One region of the Chryseobacterium sp. StRB126 genome, then DNA from elsewhere that is predicted to be linked to it. Evidence: riboswitches for the same ligand, from Rfam matches in the RefSeq annotation. Region 1 holds a riboswitch; the other holds the start of a gene.
What was found. A riboswitch is a leader RNA that binds a small molecule or an ion and turns the genes downstream of it on or off. The one in region 1 is predicted to bind thiamine pyrophosphate.
Positions count from the first base shown of each region.

Region 1 (7,425 bases):
GACATGGGGTTTCCGGAGGATTCTACAGAAGACCGAGAGAAAACAGGACTTTTACAGGTTTATATCCCAATGGTTATCTTCCACAGATAGGAACTGATATACAGGATATTTCATTAGCTGCAGGAATCAAAGGAAAATGGGAAGGGTGGAATATTGATTTCAGTAATACTTTCGGACAGAATTCATTCACCTATAACATCCGTAATACAGGAAACACTTCTTTACGTTTTGCTTCCCCTAATGAATTTGATGCAGGTGGATTAAGGTTTACTCAAAATACCATCAACTTAGATTTCTCTAAAAAATATGATGTATTGGAGGGACTGAACGTAGCATTTGGAGGTGAACACCGTTTTGAAAACTTCAAAATGACGGCAGGGGAAGAAGCTTCTTATACTATATATGATGCTTTTGGAAATCCATGGAACAATACTACTCAAAGACCTACAGATTTCTTTGGGCAAGCTCTTCCGGGAGGTTCGCAGGTATTCAGTGGATTTAAACCTGAGAATGCGGTGAACAAAAACAGACAGTCTTTGGCGGCTTATGCAGATGTAGAGCTGAACTTTACGAATTGGTTGTTAGTAGATGCAGCTGCGAGATATGAAAATTATTCAGATTTCGGATCTACATTCAATTATAAACTGGCTTCAAGAATTAAAGTTGCTCCTAATTTTAATGTAAGATTTGCAGGATCGACCGGATTCAGAGCACCATCTATTCATCAAATCTATTATAATGTAACTTCTACTTTATTTACTGGTGGGCAACTTCTTGAAGTGGGAACTTACAGCAATGACTCACGATTGGCAGGACAGTTGAATATCCCCAAGCTGAAACAGGAAACCTCAAAATCTGCAAGTTTAGGATTTACTTATAAAATTCCATCCGTGAATTTGACCTTCACTGCTGATGGATATTTTACAAAAATTGATAACAGAATCATTCTTACCGATCAGTTCTTAAAAAAAGATGTACCTCTGGAAGCCCAGACAGAGTTTGAAAAATTAAATGTGAATGCCGCTCAGTTTTTCACCAACGCCATTGATACGGAAACAAAAGGGGTGGATATTGTTATTGCACATAACGCAAGATTTTCAGGTGTAAAACTGGATAATAACTTTGCGATCAATTTAAACCAGACTAAGCAGGTAGGAGAGATTCATTCAGCTGGATTATTAAAATCTCCGGTTCTTGAAAAGGTCTATTTCTCTGAAAAATCGAGAGTATACTTGGAAGAAGCTGTACCTAGAGTAAAAGCGAGTCTGTCTCACACGATTACATGGAAAGGAGCAAGTTTTTACCTGAGAAATACCTATTTCGGGAAAGTTACCGGAGCAGATGTTCTTGATGTGAATGGTGATGGTATCCTTGATCCTAGAGAGCACCAGACCATAGGCGATAAAATTATTACAGATCTTTCAGCGGCTTATCAGTTTACAAAAAATGTAGGATTAACGATAGGAGTGAACAACCTGTTTGATATTTATCCTACCAAAAATCTACCGGCTTCAAGTAATAATGATCAGTTTATTTACTCCCGTTCTACCTCACAGTTTGGACAGAACGGACGATATGTTTTCACAAGACTTAACTTCAATTTTTAATGAAGTTTTATACTTATAAAAAACGGAACCAATTTTTTGGTTCCGTTTTTTTATTAGTTGATGAGATCAAAAATGATTGGCGTAGCCAGTATATTCTTTACTCCCATCTTCTCAAATCATAAGCTGCTTCCCAAAAGTAATATTCCATTCTGGATGCAGCGATGAAGGCTTCTGTCATTTTTTTTCTGGTTTCTTCGGTGCTGTTTTCAGCTAATTGATCACAGATGGCAATAGCCTGGTCTACTGCAGCTGAAAATTCTTCTCCTGCATAAGTAGCGATCCATTTTTCATAAGGATTGTTCATCGTATTTTGAATCTCATAAATATAATTTCCAACTTCACGATAAATCCAGAAGCATGGAAGGACTGCTGCAACTGCAATTTCCACAGATTCCAATGCTGCGGTACTTCTCAGAAAATGAATGTAGTGATGGCAAGCCGGTTGTAAAACTCCTTTATCCACTAACCCAAAGTCTTTAAAGTAGGATTCATGAAGCGCATTTTCCACAACGATAGCATTTTCTGCAAAACGCATAAAGGCAAGTACATCTTCAAGATCAGGTATCTTTGCTGCAATAAGGGAAAGAGTTCTTCCAAAATGCTCCAGATATAAAGAATCCTGAGCCATATAAAAACGAAACTTTTCCTGTGGCAAACTACCATCGGATAATTCTTTGATGAAAGGCATATCAAGGATAGATTGATAATGTTTCTCTATAGCATTCCAGGTTTGTTCAGACCATTTCATTTTTGATGAGTTTTTGTGGGTTAAAAAAGTGATTCAGTGGCCCGTTTCCATGACCTGTTTGTACATCTGTCCCGCTTTCTATAGCTTTGTAGATATATTGCTGCCCAAGAGAAACGGCTTCGTACAAGGTTTTACCCTGAGCAATATATGAGGCAATAGCAGATGAAAGTGTACAGCCTGAACCGTGAGTATTATTGGTATTCAATTTCAGCGTTTCGAAAGAATGAAAATTCTCCTGTTCATCATAAAAGAGAGAGGTGATTGTTGAGGTCTCCTGATGCCCGCCTTTAAGAAGAATCGTTCTACAGCCTAGTTTTTTAATCCTAATTCCTGCGGTGTATAAATCTTCAAGAGTTTCTACTTTCATATCTGCTAAAATTGCGGCTTCATCCATATTGGGTGTGATGACATCTGCAATAGGAAACAACATTTCAGCGAGTGCTGTGATGGTTTCTTCTTCAATCAAACGATGCCCGCTGGTGGCAACCATGACAGGATCGAAAACAATAGGTATTTTAGGGTATTCGGCTAATGTGGAAACAATGGTTTCTACCAGCTGGGGAGTATGAACCATTCCAATTTTTATCGCACCAGGAACAATATCGTCGAGAATTGCTTTTATCTGATCAGCAACTGCTTCTACAGGAATAGGATATATTTTTTGTACTCCCTGGGTGTTTTGCACAGGCAAAGCCGTTAGTACGGAGGTGGAATAACATCCTAAAGCAGATGTCGTCTTAATATCCGCCTGAATACCGGCACCACCGCTTCCGTCGAAGCCCGCAATAGTTAAAACTGATGGGTATTTGTATTTTTTCATTTTACAATTTCATTTTTTAATTCATAAGCTGCTTTTTGAGGATCATCTGCACTGCATATAGCAGAAACTACGGCAATGCAGTCTGCTCCGGCATTGATAACAGCTTTTGCATTTTCCAGGTGAATATTACCTATGGCTACCAAAGGTTTTTCTGTAAGTTGTCTGATTTGGGAAATACCTTCCAGTCCTCATTCTGTAATAGTATCTGTTTTAGTTTTTGTTCTAAAAACAGGGCTTATTCCCAGGTAATCTGCCACTGCAGATTGTTCATTGTCGAGCTGAGCCAGATGTTCTATTGAGTAACCAATCATTTTATTCCTGATCAAAGGACGCTGTCTCAGATTCAGAGGAGCTGCATCGCTGTTGCCAACATGTATTCCTGCTGAATTTACTTTTTCAGTAACGGTGATATTATCATTAATAATAAGTGGAATGCCATATTTATTGGTAATTTCAATAAGCTGCAAAGCTTTTTGAAGGAATACTTCAGGACTATCTTTTTTTTCGCGAAGCTGTATCATATCAACACCACCTAATATGGCCTGTTCTGCGACTTCCAGAAAGTTTTTTCCCATACAGTCTTCTTCAGAAATTACCAGATATAATGAGTAAGGGAAAGGATTTACATTCATGATTTTTCTATTTTTAAATGGCTTATAAATTCTTCTTCAGTCATATTATATAGCTTATCAATCAAATTGACCTGAAGACTTCCGGGGCCTTTACTTTCACGAACAGCCAGTTCACCTGCTATTCCTAATAATGACATGACCGCAGCAATACCTGCTGCTTTATCTTCAGCAACGGCAATAAATGCTCCTGCTAATGCACTTGCAGAACATCCCAGCCCCGTTACTTTGGTCATAAGGGAATGTCCGTTTTTAATTTGTATAGATTGATTTGGGCTAAGAATAATATCTGTTTCACCAGAGATACACACAATGGTATTATATTGTTGAACCAGGATTTGTGCAGCTTCCACGGCATCATTACTTTCTGCTGTGCTGTCTACCCCTTTGGTGACTGTTGTATTGATTTTAGCAAGAGCAATAATTTCAGAAGCATTGCCTCTGATTACGGTAGGATGAAATTGTAACAGTTGATGTAAAATCTGATCACGGAATGAAGTTGCTCCTGCTCCCACAGGATCCAGTACCCAGGGCTTATGAATGGCATTCGCTGTTTCTGCGGCCATCAGCATAGACTCAGACCAATATTCATCCAGAGTGCCGATATTAATAACCACAGAATGAGCTATATTAATCATTTCCCGGATTTCTGATTTGGCATGTGCCATAATAGGAGAAGCTCCTGCAGCCAAAAGAGCATTGGCTGTATTGTTCATCACTACATAATTGGTAATATTGTGAACAAGAGGAGATTTTTGTCGTACAAGCTGAACTTGTTGCCAGAGATTTTTTTCCATTGTTATTATTAAAATAAAAATAGCTTTAGGAAAAAATCCGGAACAAAAGACATAAGAAATCATGTCATTTTGCTTTTCCCTACGTCGGTGTAAGCCGTATCAGGTTCAAAGGGACTCTCTCAATTCTTTACAGAATACCCCTAAAGCAAAACAAATGTATAAAAATTATCAAAGGAAGCAAAAACCTTTAGCAGATTTTGCAGAAAACACATTATCTTTCAACCAGCTCTTTCACTGGTTCTCCATAATGGTCAATCTCTGTTGTGTTAATTTGCAGCAACTGATACCACTTTCTGAACGCTCCTATAAATACAATCAGCATAAGGACCATTGCGGTTACCGCTAATGCAGCAAGTAGATACTGCCCTTTGGGAATATAAATAGAGGTTACCTGAATATAACCGGCCCAGAATGTAATTCCGGCCATAAAAACTCCGGGAACAGCTGAGCATAATGCATATTTTCCTCTGTTCATCCTAATCAGCATCGTTGTACAGACAATAAGCCCACAGGCAGCCAATAGCTGATTACTGATTCCGAATAACGGCCAAATGCTGTTCACATTTCCTGTATATACTAGATATCCCCAGGCAAAAGTGAAAAGAAGACTACTGATAATAATTCCCGGGATCCAGTTTTTATCATTAAATTTTGGAACTACAGAACCCAGCATTTCCTGCAGAAAAAAGCGGCCAACTCTTGTTCCCGCATCAATGGCGGTAAGGATAAAGACGGCCTCAAACATGATCGCAAAATTATACCAATAGGCTGTAAGCTGATCCATATAAGGGATTTTATTAAAGATATGGGCCATCCCGACAGCCAGAGATACTGCACCACCGGTTCTGCCATAAAGGTCAATTCCTATTTTCTGTGAATAATAATCTATATCTACTCCATGTAGAGAAGGATGTGTTGCGAGAAATGAGTCATAAGCTTCTTTAGGGGTATTGATGGCAAAATAATCACCTGGCATTAGCGTACAGGCTGCAATAAGTGCCATCAATGCCACAAAACCTTCTACAAGCATAGCTCCATATCCTACAAAAAGAATTTCTCTTTCTTTATTAAGCATTTTCGGAGTAGTACCCGTAGCAATTACAGCATGAAATCCTGAAATAGCTCCACAGGCAATAACAATAAAAATAAAAGGAAGTACCGGCCCGCCAATAATAGGTCCGCCGCCATTTACAAAAGCTGTGATAGCAGGCATCTGTACAGTAGGATGAATAACAATTACCCCGATAGCCAACATAATAATAGTACCTATTTTTAAATAGGTAGAAAGATAATCTCTTGGAACTAAAAGAAGCCATACCGGTAATACAGAAGCTATAAAACCATATAATGGAATGGCAATGGAAATTGTTTTAATATTCCATGAAAATAAATTATTCATGGTTGGATTCTGCATTAGCCCATGACCACCAATAATCCCGGCAATTAACAGAATTCCGCCTAAGATACTTGCAAACAGAACACTGTTCTTTTTATAACGCATAATCAGGCCCATAATGATCGCAATAGGCATTGTAATGACTACTGTGAAAAGAGACCAGGAAGCTTCATGCATAGCATTGATACACGCCAGAGATAAACCTGCCAATGTAAGAACCAGAATAAAGAGTATGGCAAAACCTGCTACAGTTCCGGTTGCTTTTCCAATTTCTTTAGAGGCAATAGTAGCAAGACTTTGTCCTTTATGTCTTACAGAAGCAAACAGGACCACCATATCATGAACTCCACCTCCCAATACGCAACCTATCAATATCCATAGTGCCCCGGGAAGATATCCGAACTGTGCTGCAAGAACAGGCCCTACTAATGGTCCGGCAGCAGCAATAGCTGCAAAATGATGTCCAAAGAGTACATTTTTATTAGTAGCAACATAATCTTTACCATCTGCAAATTCTACCGCAGGGGTCACATTCTGATCGTTAAGCCTGAGTACTTTATTAGCTATAAAAATACCATAGAAGCGGTAAGCTATCGTAAAAATAAGAACAGATACAAATATGAGGGTAAGAGCATTGATATTATTTAGAGAATCCATATTGCTTATTTTTTTAATGAATAATTAATTGAAATACTGTTTTTGTTATGAATAACTTAAACAATAGCCAAGGTAATTATTTTTCAGGTAAAAAATATTAATATATATATCAATCTAGCATATTTGTTGTTTTGTTTTTATTTAAATATTTAATTTACAGTGTTTTGTGTTTAATTATATTGAATAATGTATATTACTTTTTCTGTGAAATAATAAAGTCCACCATCTGATCTGTCATTTTATCCAGAGTATCTTTATCTGTAGTAGAAAAGCTGTGAACACCTTTATCAATAACCAGTAAAGAAGTTTCAATATTGGCCCGTTTTAATTTTCTGTATAATTTTTTTGACTGGCTTAAAGGAACTATTTTATCCTGATTCCCCTGAACAATTAAAGTAGGAACAGCAGTTGAAGTATAATTAACAGGAGATATGGTTTTTAAATATTCTGTGGCTCCATCCTGATCTTTATTCAGATCATAACCGGAAATACCCTTTACAAGCCCTTGTTGTAGATCAACGATCTTTTTTGAAATCATTTTCACCAGAGAAACTGGAATTGTTCCTAACTTGGTATGAAAAAGCTTATTCAAATCAGCCGGTCCATAGTGGTCTATTACATAATTAACTTTTGCAGAATAAGGCGAAAGTTCAGGGCTTCCCTTAAAAGTATTGTCTGGAGAATATGCGGCCATTAATGAAAGATGTGCTCCCGCAGAAGCCCCGAAAAGCCCAATGTTATTGGTGTCAAAATTATACTTTTCAGCATTTT
Region 1 covers NZ_AP014624.1:1,370,934-1,378,358, forward strand. Annotated here, with positions in the region: gene CHSO_RS06225 (TonB-dependent receptor plug domain-containing protein) at 1-1,607, shown strand, start outside; gene tenA (thiaminase II) at 1,705-2,355, opposite strand; gene thiD (bifunctional hydroxymethylpyrimidine kinase/phosphomethylpyrimidine kinase) at 2,342-3,175, opposite strand; partial or broken gene thiE (thiamine phosphate synthase) at 3,172-3,807, opposite strand; gene thiM (hydroxyethylthiazole kinase) at 3,804-4,601, opposite strand; TPP riboswitch at 4,661-4,753, opposite strand; gene CHSO_RS06250 (carbon starvation protein A) at 4,813-6,654, opposite strand; gene CHSO_RS06255 (alpha/beta hydrolase) at 6,848-7,425, opposite strand, start outside.

Region 2 (7,425 bases), 1.5 Mb from region 1:
AATTCGACAAGGAAAAAATAACAATGCTTACTGCTTATGATTTTACCACGGCAAAGATGGTAGATGCCGGTGGAGTAGATGCTATTTTGATTGGCGACTCTGCAGCCAATGTAATGGCAGGTTTTGAAACGACATTACCTATTACATTAGACCAAATGATCTATCATGCTCAAAGCGTGGTAAGAGGAACTGACAGAGCTTTAGTGGTGGCAGATTTGCCATTCGGAACGTATCAGAGTAATCCTGAAAAAGCATTAGAGTCTGCAGTAAGAATGATGAAAGAAGGAGGTGCTCATGCTGTGAAAATTGAAGGGGGAAAAGAGATTTCGAAATCTATTAAAAAAATCATCAATGCTGGGATTCCTGTAATGGGGCACTTGGGATTAACGCCACAGTCGATTTATAAATTCGGAACTTATAAAGTAAGAGCAAAAGAAGAGGCAGAAGCTGAAAAACTGATTGCTGATGCGCAACTTTTAGAAGAATTAGGATGTTTCTCTGTAGTGTTGGAAAAAATTCCTGCCGAATTAGCTAAAAAAGTTACTGAGAGTATTTCTATTCCTACCATCGGAATTGGAGCAGGAGCAGATTGTGATGGTCAGGTTTTGGTGTACCACGATATGGTAGGAATGAACAAAGGTTTCAGTCCGAAGTTCCTGAGAAGATACCTTGATCTTTACACAGAAATCACAGGTGCAGTTTCTCAATATGTAAAAGATGTAAAAAATGTTGACTTCCCTAACCAAAACGAAAGTTATTAATTCATGCAAAATCAACAACAATCTATCCAGGGAATACTATCTATTGCTGCATTAATCTGTCTTGCTATAGGCTGGTTCAATTTATTTTCACCTGAGATCAATCATTTACTTTCAAGAAAAGTCTTCTATGTTCTGATAGGAGCAAGCTTCTTTATTCAGGCACCTATGCTGACTAATAAAAACTTTATGTATGCGATGTATGCAGCCGCAGGAGTTTGTGTGGTCGGAGCTTTATTGCCGGATAGTTCAATGATTTCAGGACTTAAAACAATTGGTCTTTTGGCGGGGATTATTCTTTCAATGTCAAATAGAAACAGAAACAGATAGACTGAATGAAGGAGCAGATTGTATATGAAGACAACCATCTTCTGGTAGTGAATAAAAAAGTCGGTCAGCTTGTACAGGGCGATAAGACCGGTGATGAATCACTATTGGAATCTATTAAAAATTTTATAAAAATAAGAGATGCTAAGCCGGGAAATGTTTTTCTCGGCTTGGTTCATCGTATAGACCGTCCCACTTCAGGGCTGGTTATTTATGCTAAAACCTCAAAAGCACTTTCCCGTCTTACTCAGATGGTGAAAAACCGTGAGGTTAAAAAGACCTATTGGGCGGTAGTTGGGAAAGAATTAATTCCACAAAGTCAAAGGCTGGTTCATTATTTAAAGAAAAACGAAAAGAACAACAAGGCGATTGTTTTTCCAAAAGCTACAGAAGGCGCTAAGGAAGCTATTTTAACTTATAATATTATCAAAACTTTAGATAATTATCTGCTTCTTGAAATAGATCTTGAAACCGGAAGACATCACCAAATCAGAGCTCAGTTATCTAAAACTGGGATTCCGATCAAAGGAGATTTAAAATACGGTTCTCCACGTTCCAATCCGGATGGTGGAATTAATCTCCATGCCAGAAAACTGGAATTCATTCATCCTGTGACTAAAGAAAAAATTGAAATTATAGCTCCTGTTCCACAAAACGATGCTGTTTGGAGAGCCTGTGAAGAATAAATTAATAAAATCCTGCTATAAGCGGGATTTTTATTTTCATAAAATTTGATTTTGCCCATTCTCAAAAAATAACTACCTTCGTCACACACTTTAGGGGTGTCTGTGTTTACAGACTGAGACTTTACCCTTTGAACCTGATCTGGATTATACCAGCGTAGGGAAAAGTAGATGACTTTTGCTGTACATTCTATTGTACAATAATAGCCATTCCTAAAGTATATTTAAATCATTAGGAATGGAACTTATAATCAACCACACCCGAAAAACATTTGATATACTTCCCGATAATCTGGAAGCATTATTGGCTATGGAGCTGCCCGGGAAAAAGAAAGGTATTGCCGTAGCACTCAACAATCGTATTATTCCGCTGTCTGCCTGGGCGGAAACCTCCCTTAACAATCTGGATTCAATTTTAATCATTACTGCCACTCAGGGCGGATAATTCTCATACTTAATACCAATATCTATGGCTCATTCAATTACATGTTCGCCATTTCCGAACTCAAAGAAAATCTATGTTGAAGGAAAAATTCATCCTATCAATGTAGCAATGCGTGAAATACAACTTAGCCCTACCAAGCTGACAAACGGAAATTTTGAAGAAAATGCTCCGGTAACAATCTATGACACATCGGGGCCTTATACCGATGAAAATGCAACAATCGATATTCAAAAGGGGCTTCCAAGGATAAGAGAACAATGGATTCTGGACAGAGAAGATGTTGTAATTCTGGAGGGAATCACCTCAGAATATGGAAAAGCCCGGCTGGCAGATCCTAAACTTGATGCATTACGTTTTTCCTACGATCATAAACCGAAAGTTGCTCAGGAAGGAAAGGAGCTGACTCAGCTTTATTATGCAAAACAAGGCATCATTACTCCTGAAATGGAATATATTGCTATCAGAGAAAACCAAAGAATAGAACAATTGCAGTCGGTCCCAAAAGAAATGGCCTGCCAGCATGTTGGAAACAGTTTTGGTGCCAATACCCCGAAAAGCAAGATCACTCCGGAGTTTGTAAGAGATGAAATTGCTGCAGGAAGGGCTATTATTCCGAATAACATCAATCACCCTGAAAGTGAACCGATGATTATCGGACGAAACTTCTTGGTGAAAATCAATGCGAATATCGGGAACAGTGCTGTTTCATCAAGTATAGATGAAGAAGTGGAAAAGGCTGTTTGGGCTTGCCGATGGGGAGCCGATACAATTATGGACCTTTCCACAGGAAAAAATATCCATGAAACGAGAGAGTGGATCATCAGAAACAGCCCGGTTCCCATTGGTACAGTTCCAATTTATCAGGCGCTGGAAAAAGTAAAAGGAGTACCGGAAGATTTAACGTGGGAGGTTTTTAAAGATACTTTGATTGAACAGGCAGAACAGGGAGTATCTTATTTCACTATTCATGCCGGAGTTCTACTAAGGTACATTCACCTTACAGCCAATAGAGTAACAGGAATTGTTTCCAGAGGAGGCTCTATTATGGCAAAATGGTGTCTTTATCATCATAAAGAAAACTTTTTATATACTCATTTTGAGGAGATTTGTGAGATCATGAAGAAGTATGATGTGGCTTTCTCTCTGGGAGATGGTCTTCGTCCGGGCTCTATTGCTGATGCCAATGATGCCGCTCAGTTTGCAGAGCTGGAAACCTTGGGTGAACTGACAAAAATTGCATGGAAGCACAATGTACAGGTGATGATTGAAGGTCCGGGGCATGTTCCAATGCATATGATCAAAGAAAACATGGAGAAACAATTGGAAGTATGTGACGAAGCACCTTTCTATACCTTGGGGCCTTTAACCACAGATATTGCACCCGGTTATGATCATATTACATCAGGAATCGGAGCGGCTATGATCGGTTGGTTCGGATGTGCCATGCTTTGTTATGTGACCCCGAAAGAACATCTAGGCCTTCCGAACAAAGACGATGTGAAAGTAGGAGTAATTACTTATAAATTAGCTGCCCATGCCGCAGATTTAGCAAAAGGACATCCGGGAGCACAATACCGAGATAATGCGTTAAGTAAAGCAAGATTTGAATTCAGATGGGAAGACCAGTTCAATCTTTCATTAGATCCGGATACGGCAAGAGCTTATCATGATGAGACACTTCCAGCTGACGGAGCTAAAATCGCTCACTTCTGTTCTATGTGCGGACCAAAATTCTGCTCGATGAAGATTACCCAGGAAATCCGTGAATCTGCGGAACAGGGAATGTTTGATAAGTCGCAGGAGTTTATTGAAAAAGGAAAGGAAATTTATATATGATTCTCGTCATCACTCCTGAAACGATAGTTCCAAACGAATCAAAGATCATCAATCAGATGTTTCACGATGGATTGGATCTGCTTCATATCAGAAAACCATGGATCAGCCGGGAAGAAATGACTTGTTTTATCAACAGTATTGATGAACGGTTTTATAAGCAATTGGTGCTGCACAGTCATTATGATCTTGGGGGAAATTATGGGATTTCAAGATTTCACTTCAGAGAAGAAGACCGAAAGGAAGGAAAATATAAACCTTTTATGAAGGGAAATATAGTTTCAACCTCTGTTCATGAAATTACTACCTATAATACGCTGGAAAGAGAATGGGAATATGCTTTCATAAGTCCATTCTTTCCAAGTATTTCCAAAAAAGGATATGGAATTGATTCAACAGTTATGGAAAGCTTGAGTCAAAGAAATAATCCGGATGTAAAGCTGATCGCCTTAGGAGGTATTTATTTCAACCGTATTCAGGAAGTTTTTGATCTTGGGGTAGATGGTGTGGCTTTATTAGGAGCAGTTTGGGAGAGTGACGAACCTTTAAGCGTATTTAGAAAATGCAGGAGAGCTATCAAAAGGTGAAAACCTGGAAATTGCTTACAGAAAAGGGATATTATATATCGAACAATTTTTAAAAAGCAATCCCTCTTTATTGGGAACACATTCATAGTTAATATGGAAAAATTACAATACATCTCACAGGGAAGTACAAGGCAGGAACAGGAACAGAATATCCACAAAGCCTTAGATAATGGGATCAAATGGGTACAGATCCGTTGGAAAAATGCACCTGAAAATGAATTAATAAACCTTTGTGAAACTTCAAAGCAGCTTTGCTCAGAATATCAGTCAATCTGCATCATCAATGATCATGTTCAACTAACGAAGACGATAGATGCTGATGGAGTCCACTTAGGATTAAATGATGGTTCCATTGAAGAAGCAAGAATTATTTTAGGGGATAATAAGATCATTGGCGGAACGGCAAATACCCTTTCAGATGTTCTTCAAAGAATGAATGAATCATGCAATTATATTGGGTTGGGGCCATTAAGATTCACTTCTACAAAAGAAAAGCTTAGTCCTATTCTTGGGTTTGAAGGGTATCAGAAAATAATAGATCAGCTTCATGAAAAATCAATGGAAATTCCTAAAATTTTTGCTATTGGAGGAGTCAGTCTTGAAGATATTCAGACCTTACAGCAGATCGGAATTTATGGTGTGGCAGTTTCAGGGCAGATTACTAACCAGCCGTCCATTATTAATGAGTTTAAAGCCTTGTCAATGTTTTAAACCTTGACAAGACTGGGACAATGCCCTTCAAAAAAATAAATAATTACATATGCATAATCAAAAATTATTAATAGCAGACAGAACTTTTGAATCCAGATTGTTTTTAGGAACAGGAAAATTCGGAAGCCTTGAAGATATGGCAGCCTCTGTGGTGGCCTCAGAATCCAATATGGTTACGATGGCTTTGAAGAGAATTGATGCTCAGTCAGCCGAAGATGATTTACTAGATTCATTAAAAGGAACGAATGTTCATCTTTTACCCAATACTTCAGGAGCAAGAACAGCTAAAGAAGCAGTGTTGGCAGCACAGTTAGCCAGAGAAGCATTGGAAACCAACTGGGTAAAACTGGAAATTCATCCGGATCCTAAATATCTATTACCAGATCCTATAGAAACATTGTATGCCACTGAAGAATTGGCCAAATTAGGTTTTGTAGTGATGCCTTATATTCACGCTGATCCGGTTTTATGCAAACGGCTTGAAGATGCAGGAACTGCTGTGGTAATGCCCTTAGGAGCGCCGATCGGAACCAACAAAGGTTTGAGAACACTGGATTTCTTAGAAATTATCATTAGCCAAAGTAAGGTTCCTGTTGTTGTAGATGCGGGAATTGGCGCACCGTCAGATGCTGCAAAAGCAATGGAAATGGGAGCAGATGCGGTTTTGGTTAATACTGCTATTGCTGTTGCCAGAAATCCGGTGAATATGGCTGTTGCTTTTAAAGAGGGCGTTATTGCCGGAAGAAGAGCCTTTGAATCTGGTTTGGGAGCTATAGCCAATCATGCAGAAGCATCAAGCCCGTTAACTTCGTTTTTGTTTGAATAAAAATAAGAATCATGAATAGTTTTAAGGAGGTTTTCGAACAGTATCAATGGGATGAAGTAAAAACCAGACTTGAAAAAGTAACGATTTCCGAGGTTCGGAACAGTCTCCAGAAAAGAAAGAGAACACTGGATGATTTTCTGAACCTGCTTTCGCCAGTAGCTTCACAGGAATTGGAACTCATGGCGAATATGACAAGAACTCTTACCCAGAAGCGTTTTGGGAAGACCATTCAGCTGTATGCGCCTTTGTATTTGAGTAATGAATGTCAGAATATCTGTACATATTGTGGATTCAGTCTGGATAATAATCTTAGGAGAAAAACACTCACTGATGCAGAACTGATGATAGAAGTTTCAGTATTAAAGTCAATGGGAGTCAACCATGTTCTTTTGGTAAGTGGAGAAGCTAATAAAATTGTAGGTGTTCCTTATTTTCAGAATGCAGTTCGTTTGCTGAAGTCTCATTTTTCCAATATTTCTATTGAGGTACAGCCTTTAGAGGAGGCTGAGTATAAGCTTCTTCATGAGGAGGGAGTTCATTCAGTGTTGGTATATCAGGAAACCTATCATCAGGAGGTCTATAAAGAATATCATCCGAAAGGTAAAAAATCCAATTTCCATTTTCGCTTAGATACACCTGATAGAATTGGACGGGCTGGAATTCATAAAATGGGACTTGGAGTGCTGCTTGGGTTAGAAGATTGGCGTGTAGACAGCTTTTTCAACGCCCTTCACATCGATTATTTACAGAAGCAATATTGGAAAAGTAAATTTTCAGTGTCTTTTCCAAGGTTAAGACCGGCAGAAGGAATTATTGAGCCTAATTTTATCATGGAAGATAAAGACTTGCTGCAACTGATCTGTGCTTACAGAATCTGGAATGAAGATCTCGAAGTATCAATCTCCACAAGAGAAAATGAAACTTTCAGAAATCATATTGTAGCATTGGGTGCTACTACCATGAGTGCAGGTTCAAAAACTAATCCTGGTGGATATGCGGTGGACAAGGAATCTCTGAAACAATTTGAAACCAGTGATGAAAGAAGCATGGAGGAAATTAAAGATATGATTAAAAAATCAGGATATGATCCGGTGATGAAGGATTGGGATTCTGTTTATAGTGGATTTTAAATGTTCAATATGCAACAAGAAGATCTTTTTAAAAGATACAGCCGCCAGATCTTTATGGATGAAATAGGATTAGAGGGGCAAAAGAAAATAATGGCTTCAAAAATTCTTGTTATAGGAGCCGGCGG
Region 2 covers NZ_AP014624.1:5,372,089-5,379,513, reverse strand. Annotated here, with positions in the region: gene panB (3-methyl-2-oxobutanoate hydroxymethyltransferase) at 1-761, shown strand, start outside; gene CHSO_RS24225 (hypothetical protein) at 765-1,088, shown strand; gene CHSO_RS24220 (RluA family pseudouridine synthase) at 1,094-1,771, shown strand; TPP riboswitch at 1,854-1,949, shown strand; gene thiS (sulfur carrier protein ThiS) at 2,007-2,213, shown strand; gene thiC (phosphomethylpyrimidine synthase ThiC) at 2,238-4,049, shown strand; gene CHSO_RS24205 (thiamine phosphate synthase) at 4,046-4,633, shown strand; gene CHSO_RS24200 (thiamine phosphate synthase) at 4,727-5,344, shown strand; gene CHSO_RS24195 (thiazole synthase) at 5,394-6,170, shown strand; gene thiH (2-iminoacetate synthase ThiH) at 6,182-7,300, shown strand; gene CHSO_RS24185 (HesA/MoeB/ThiF family protein) at 7,310-7,425, shown strand, end outside.
Region 2: linked by a shared signal. The riboswitch ahead of thiS (sulfur carrier protein ThiS) and the one ahead of thiM (hydroxyethylthiazole kinase) in region 1 are both predicted to bind thiamine pyrophosphate.